2 regions of the Leptothrix cholodnii SP-6 genome follow, and region 2 is predicted to be linked to the other one. Evidence: predicted binding sites of a transcription regulator. Region 2 holds the regulator's gene; the other holds the start of a gene.

Region 1 (3,384 bases), 1.7 Mb from region 2:
CCGACGAACAGCATCACGGTCTTGTCGAGCAGGCGCGGCTTGTACTTGGCGATCACCGCGTCGACCAGCGGGCGGTACTTGGCGATAACCTCTTCAGCCTTGGCCTTGATCGTGTCGTCGAAGTGGGCCGCGATCTCGCGCAGGCTCTTCTCGATCATGGTCGGGCCGAAGAAGTTGTACTCGACCCAGGGCACGCCGTACTTCTCTTCCATGTGCCGGCTGATGTAGTTCATCGAGCGGTAGCAATGCAGCACGTTGAGCTTGGCCTTGGGGGTGTTTTCCAGCTCGGCGATGGTGCCGTCGCCGGACCACTGGGCGATCACGCGCAGGCCCATCTCTTCGAGCAGGATGCGGCTCGACCAGGCATCGCCACCGATGTTGTAGTCGCCGATGATGGCCACGTCGTACGGGGTCGAGACGAAGTCGGGGCGCTTGTTGGGGTCGACCTTGTCGAACACCCAGTCCCGGATCGCGTCGTTGGCGATGTGGTGGCCGAGCGATTGCGACACGCCACGGAAACCCTCGCAGCGCACCGGCACGATGGTGTGGCCGTCGTGTTCCTTGGCCTTCTTCTTCGACACCGCCTCGATGTCGTCGCCGATCAGGCCGATCGGGCATTCGCTCTGGATCGAGATGCCCTTGTTCAGCGGGAACAGGACCTGGATCTCGTCGATGATCTTGTCGAGCTTCTTGTCGCCGCCGAAGACGATGTCCTTCTCCTGGAAGTCGGAGGTGAACTGCATCGTCACGAAGGTGTCGATGCCGGTGGTGCCGATGTAGTAGTTGCGCCGGGCGGCCCAGCTGTACTGGCCACAGCCGACGGGTCCGTGGGAGATGTGGATCATGTCCTTGATGGGGCCCCACACCACGCCCTTGGAGCCGGCGTAGGCACAGCCACGGATGGTCATCACGCCGGGGAGCGACTTGATGTTGGACTTGACGCCGCAATCGGGCTTGCCTTCCTCGAACTGGCCGAGGTGCTTGGCACGGCGCTTGGCCATCTTTTCGGGATAGGCCTTCAGGACTTCGTCAATCAAGGCCTTGTTGGTGGCCTTGCGCTCTTCTACGGTGATGCTCATGGTGGGGTGCTCCGGAAAGCGGTCGAAAGGAGATGCTTTCGGGACGGCAGCGTGGCGCGATGCGGACACACCGCCGTCCATGGCTCACTCGGTGAGCCTTTGGTTCTGGATCAGGCGACGAGTTCGGCAGCCGACTTGCCGACCTGGCTTTCGTCGACCGCCTTCATGATCCCGTGCTCCATCAGCAGGTCTTCGAGCTGATCCATCGTGATGGGGGTGGGGATCGTGCCGTTGCCGGCGTTGTTGTGGATCTTCGAAGCCAGCGTGCGGTACTCCTGCGCCTGCTTGGATTCCGGCGCGTACTCGAGCACCGTCATGCGACGCAGTTCCGCGTGTTGAACGATGTTGTCGCGCGGCACGAAGTGGATCAGCCTGGAGCCGAGCATCTTGGCCAGCGAGTCGGCCAGCTCGAGTTCCTTGTCGGTCTGGCGCTCGTTGCAGACCAGGCCGCCCAGGCGCACGCCGCCCGAGTTGGCGTACTTCAGGATGCCCTTGGAGATGTTGTTGGCCGCGTACATGGCCATCATCTCGCCCGACATCACGATGTAGATCTCCTGCGCCTTGTTCTCGCGGATGGGCATGGCAAAACCACCGCACACCACGTCGCCGAGCACGTCGTAGGACACGTAGTCCACGCCGTCATAGGCGCCGTTTTCCTCGAGGAAGTTGATCGAGGTGATCACGCCGCGGCCGGCGCAACCGACACCCGGCTCCGGGCCACCGGATTCGACGCAACGGATGTCCTTGTAGCCGACCTTCATCACGTCCTCGAGCTCGAGGTCCTCGACCGAACCGGCCTCGGCGGCCAGCGACAGGATGGTGTCCTGGGCCTTGGCGTGCAGGATCAGGCGGGTCGAGTCGGCCTTGGGATCACAGCCGACGATGAGGATCTTCTGGCCCAGGTCGCTCAATGCAGCCAGGGTGTTCTGCGAGGTGGTGGACTTGCCGATGCCACCTTTGCCGTAGAAGGCGATTTGCCGAAGTGCAGCCATTTGGTTTCTCCGATCCGTTGAAGGATTCAAAAGGGACGTTGAGATGACGTGAGAGTCGTCGCGATCTCGATGCAGCCTTTGGCGCCTCTATCGGTCTTCTTATGAAGCCCGCCGGGGCAGACATGGGTTCCGCGCAGAGCTCCTTTCGCAACCTGCGTGCCACCCCGTGAGAACTCATGCAAGTGATTGTTTTCACGAGAGAAACCTTCTCTTTCAGGTGTCGACGGAGGGCTCGTGGAGATTGTTTGAAAGCCGACAAATCAGGGCTTTCCAGCGTCGCTCGACAACGGCAAAAACCAGGCGTCGGCGCCCTTGCTCGTAGACGGATCACGCGCGCGAGCCGTGCGACACGGGCTGGTACGGGGGTTGCAGTAGTTGCTGCATGAACCAGCCCGTCCTGCCATTGATCAGCAATCCGCATGACCTGCGACTGGACGGGCATGACGACGCCTTGCGTGCCGAGCCGGATGCGGCCTTCTACAAGGTGGCCGACTTCCTGCGCAATGCCGATGCAACCTGAATCGACCCTTTCCCGATCGACTCCCCACCCCTGAAGAAAGACCTCACCATGACGACCATCGACCAAACCGCACTCGGCCGCCTCGAGGCCGAAGGCCGCCTGCTCAACAGCGTGCTGAAGGGTCCGACCCGGAAGGCCGGACGCATCGGCTTTCGTGGTGATATCGCCTTGAAGTTCGCAGCCAAGCGCGCCGACGAAGCACGCCCGCCCGAAGTCAGCAGCGACCAGGTGATTGCCGCCGCGCAGGAAGGCGAATCGCACATCGCCTTCCTGAGCGCGTTCCTGCTCAGCTTCGAGCACCTGAAGATGCTGGCCGAGGTGCTGGGCGATGCGCTGTCGCCGAAGGGCAAGTACTTTCTCTTCTGCGACAACATCGACATCTCCAAGCGCTACCAGGTCGAGTTCGGCGGCGCCAGCTTCTACATCCTGCCGATCGACGAAGCGACGGTCTACAACGAGACGCTTGAACTGCTCTATCTCGAGAAGACCGAACTCAAGCGCCTCGACACCGCCGGCAAGGTGGATGCGATCGCCGACAAGGCCGCGGGTTTCAGCCAGAGCTTTCCGAAGATCAGCTACGAAGAAGGCCTGGCCTTGATGGGCCCGGTGCGCAACCTCTACGAAAACCGCCCCGTGTGAACCATGCCGGCGCCGGTGCCTTCCGTGCCTTCCGCGATGGGCCGGGCACGCCTGTTCGAGCACGCGCCGGGCGCCTACCCGGCCCTGGCGATGGCACGGGGATCGCGCTGATCCGCGCTCACGCCTTCATTCGTCATCTGCCACAGGAACCCGC
Region 2 (3,384 bases):
GGCCAGACCATCGTCTACGACCACGGCCGCGACGCGATCGAGATCCAGGGTGGTGCGGCCGACGGCAGCAGCGGCGGGCGGGTGCGCGGCATCGTCACGCCGCGCCCGGCCGACGCGGCGGGAGTCAAGCGTTGAACTCGCCCGGCCCGGCGAACGAGAAGCTGGCGCAGCCGGCCCGGGCGGGCCGCAACGGCGCGTCGAGCCGGCTCGAAGCCGACGGCCTCGAAAAGAGCTACGGCGCGCGCAAGGTGGTCAAGGACATCCACCTGGCCGTCAACAGCGGCGAGGTGGTCGGCCTGCTGGGCCCCAACGGCGCGGGCAAGACCACCAGCTTCTACATGCTGGTCGGCCTGGTGCGCGCCGATGCCGGACAGATCCGCATCGACGGCGCGCCGGTGCAGCGCCTGCCGATCCACCAGCGCGCCCGCATGGGGCTGTCGTACCTGCCGCAGGAGGCGTCGATCTTCCGGCGCCTGACGGTCGAGGAGAACATCCGCGCCGTGCTCGAACTGCAGCAGGACGCCGAAGGCCGCCGCTACAGCGCGCAGCGCATCGAGCAGATGCTCGACGGCCTGCTGGCCGACCTGTCGATCGAGAAGCTGCGCGAATCGCCCGCGCCGGCGCTGTCGGGCGGTGAGCGCCGACGCGTCGAGATCGCCCGTGCGCTGGCCACGCAGCCGCGCTTCATCCTGCTCGACGAGCCGTTTGCCGGCGTCGACCCGATCGCGGTGCTCGAGATCCAGCGCATCATCGGTTTCCTCAAGGCGCGTGGCATCGGCGTGCTGATCACCGACCACAACGTGCGCGAGACGCTGGGCATCTGCGACCGCGCCTACATCATCAGCGAAGGCCGGGTGCTGGCCGAAGGCACGCCCGCGGCGATCGTCGAGAACCCGGACGTCCGCAAGGTCTACCTCGGCGAACATTTCCGCATGTAATCAAGAAGGCCGGCAACCCGTGAAACCATCCCTGCAGGTCCGTCTTTCGCAGCATCTGGCGCTGACGCCCCAGTTGCAGCAGTCGATCCGGTTGCTGCAACTGTCGACCCTCGAGCTGCATCAGGAAGTCGAGCAGATGCTCGAACAGAACCCCTTCCTCGAGGCCGAAGAAGACAGCCCCACGCCCGAGAGCCAGGTCATCCAGGAGCGCAGCGCCCCGACCCAGGAAGAGTCCCGCTACGACGCCGACACCGGTGCCGCCGATGCGGCCCACGAAGCCGGCGTCGGCGACCCCGAGCCGGTGAGCGTCGAGCAGCTCGACTTCGGTGCCGGCGAGTCGCGCGAAGACTGGGACAGCGGCCACGACCGCGAGGACTTCAACAGCCTGTCGGACACCCCCGCGGCGCGCAACGGCGCCAACGAGGACGACGACAGCGACTGGAGCGAGCGCTCCACCTTCACGCCCAGCCTGCCCGATCACCTGCGCGGCCAGCTGCTGGGCATGCGCCTGGCCGGCGAGGACATGCTGCTGGTCGAGTCGCTGATCGACTCGCTCAACGAGGACGGCTACCTGGCCGACACGCTCGAGGAGATCGCCGAACGGCTGGCCTTCGGCATCGAGGCCGGTGCGGTCGTGACCGGCGACGCGATCGACCCGGTCGAGGCCGCGACGATGCGCGAGGAGCTGATCGACCGCCTGCGCTGTGCGCTCGGCTGGCTGCAGAGCCTGGAGCCGACCGGCGTCGGCGCGCGCGACCTGCCCGAGTGCCTGGTGCTGCAGCTGCGCGAGCTCGACCCGAGCCCGGCGCAGGCCGCCGCCATCCGCATCTGCCAGCACCACCTCGACCTGCTGGCGCGGCGCGACATCAAGAAGCTCGTCACCGCCGTGGCCGCCGACGAGGCGCTGATCCGCGAGGCGCAGACGCTGATCGTCGCGCTCGAGCCCAAGCCGGGGCGGCGCTTTGCCCGCGCCGAGGCCAACATCGTCGTGCCCGACGTGATCGTGCAGAAGGCCGGGCGTGGCTGGCGGGTGGTGCTCAACCCCGACGTCATGCCCAAGCTGCGCATCAACGACATGTACGCCCAGGTGCTGCGCCAGCACCGCAGCCAGCGCGGCGGTGCCACGAATGGCGGCGGTGACGGTGGCGCGATGCTGTCGTCGCGGCTGCAGGAGGCGCGCTGGTTCGTCAAGAACATCCTGCAGCGCTTCGACACCATCCAGCGTGTCTCGCAGGCCATCGTCGAGCGCCAGAAGGGCTTCTTCACGCACGGCGAGATCGCCATGAAGCCGCTGGTGCTGCGCGAGATCGCCGACGAGCTGGGGCTGCACGAGTCGACCATCTCGCGCGTGACGACGGCCAAGTACATGAACACGCCGTTCGGCACCTTCGAGCTCAAGTACTTCTTCGGCAGCTCGCTCAACACCGATGCCGGCGGCAACGCGTCGAGCACCGCGGTGCGGGCGCTGATCAAGCAGTTCGTGGCGGCCGAGGACCCCAAGAAACCGCTGTCGGACAGCCAGCTGAGCACCATGCTCGAAGAGCAGGGCATCCAGGTGGCGCGCCGCACGGTGGCCAAGTACCGCGAGGCGCTCAAGATCGCACCGGCGAACCTGCGCAAGGACATCTGAGCCGACGATCACTGCACCTGCGCGGTGCAGTCGGTGTGCCGCCCTGAGCCATCCTGTCACGTCGCGGTGCGCGTCGGCGATGTCCGCGCGCGGTACCGTCGGAGACCATCTGCCGGCTCGAGCGTGCCGCGGTTCGTGCAGTGGCCAGGCCGCTCCGGACATACCCTCGGATTCGATCCCGAACCCCCAAAACGGACACGTTTGGGTTCAATTTTGCGTGTTTTCACGGATCGGGCGGCACGTCATCTGCATGGACCATGGCATGGGAGCAAACATGGCCATGAACGACACAACCCGACTGCGGATCGCGATCCGCATCCACGATCTCGTGCTGCACGAACTCGGCGAAGACGTCGACATCGCGCTGATGCTGGGCCCGGCCGAATACGCCCGCGCGGTGCTGAGCCTGTGCCGCTCCTGCGGCAGCGACGAACTGGCCCGGCTGGGCGAGCAGTTCCGGCGTGCCAGCGACGAGGACACGCAGCGCCAGCGCAGCCAGCAGATCACCCGTTACACCGACGCCGGCGACCGCGCCGCGTTCGCGCAGCCGCGCCCCTGAGCGCGATTGCGGGCCGGCCGTTCAGCGGTCGCCGCTCAGCCAGCGGTCGATCTGCGACTTGCGGTCGTTGCCCCAGAAGGGTTCGCCGTCGACGATGAAGAACGGCGCGCCGAACACCCCCGCGGCGATCGCCGCATCGTTTTCACGCCGCAGCTTGTCCTTCCAGATCGGGTCGGCGCACACCTGCGCGGCCTGTTCGGCCGGGATGCCGAACTCGGCCGCCAGGCCGGTCAGCGCGCTCATGTTGCTCAGATCGA

What was found. Region 2 encodes sigma-54, which starts transcription at its own class of promoters, with help from an activator protein. Its sites were predicted from a motif close to TGGCANGNAANCTGCTTT; they were not measured.
Region 1: the regulator sigma-54 is predicted to act here: its motif matches at 2,216-2,233, upstream of nifH (nitrogenase iron protein).

What each region holds. Positions count from the first base shown of each region.
Region 1 covers NC_010524.1:1,508,396-1,511,779, reverse strand. The annotation lists gene nifD (nitrogenase molybdenum-iron protein alpha chain) at 1-1,079, opposite strand, end outside; gene nifH (nitrogenase iron protein) at 1,190-2,071, opposite strand; gene LCHO_RS23655 (hypothetical protein) at 2,454-2,591, shown strand; gene LCHO_RS07130 (hypothetical protein) at 2,640-3,230, shown strand.
Region 2 covers NC_010524.1:4,734,980-4,738,363, reverse strand. The annotation lists gene lptA (lipopolysaccharide transport periplasmic protein LptA) at 1-135, shown strand, start outside; gene lptB (LPS export ABC transporter ATP-binding protein) at 162-938, shown strand; gene LCHO_RS21040 (RNA polymerase factor sigma-54) at 958-2,568, shown strand; gene LCHO_RS21035 (hypothetical protein) at 2,849-3,127, shown strand; gene LCHO_RS21030 (2-hydroxychromene-2-carboxylate isomerase) at 3,149-3,384, opposite strand, start outside.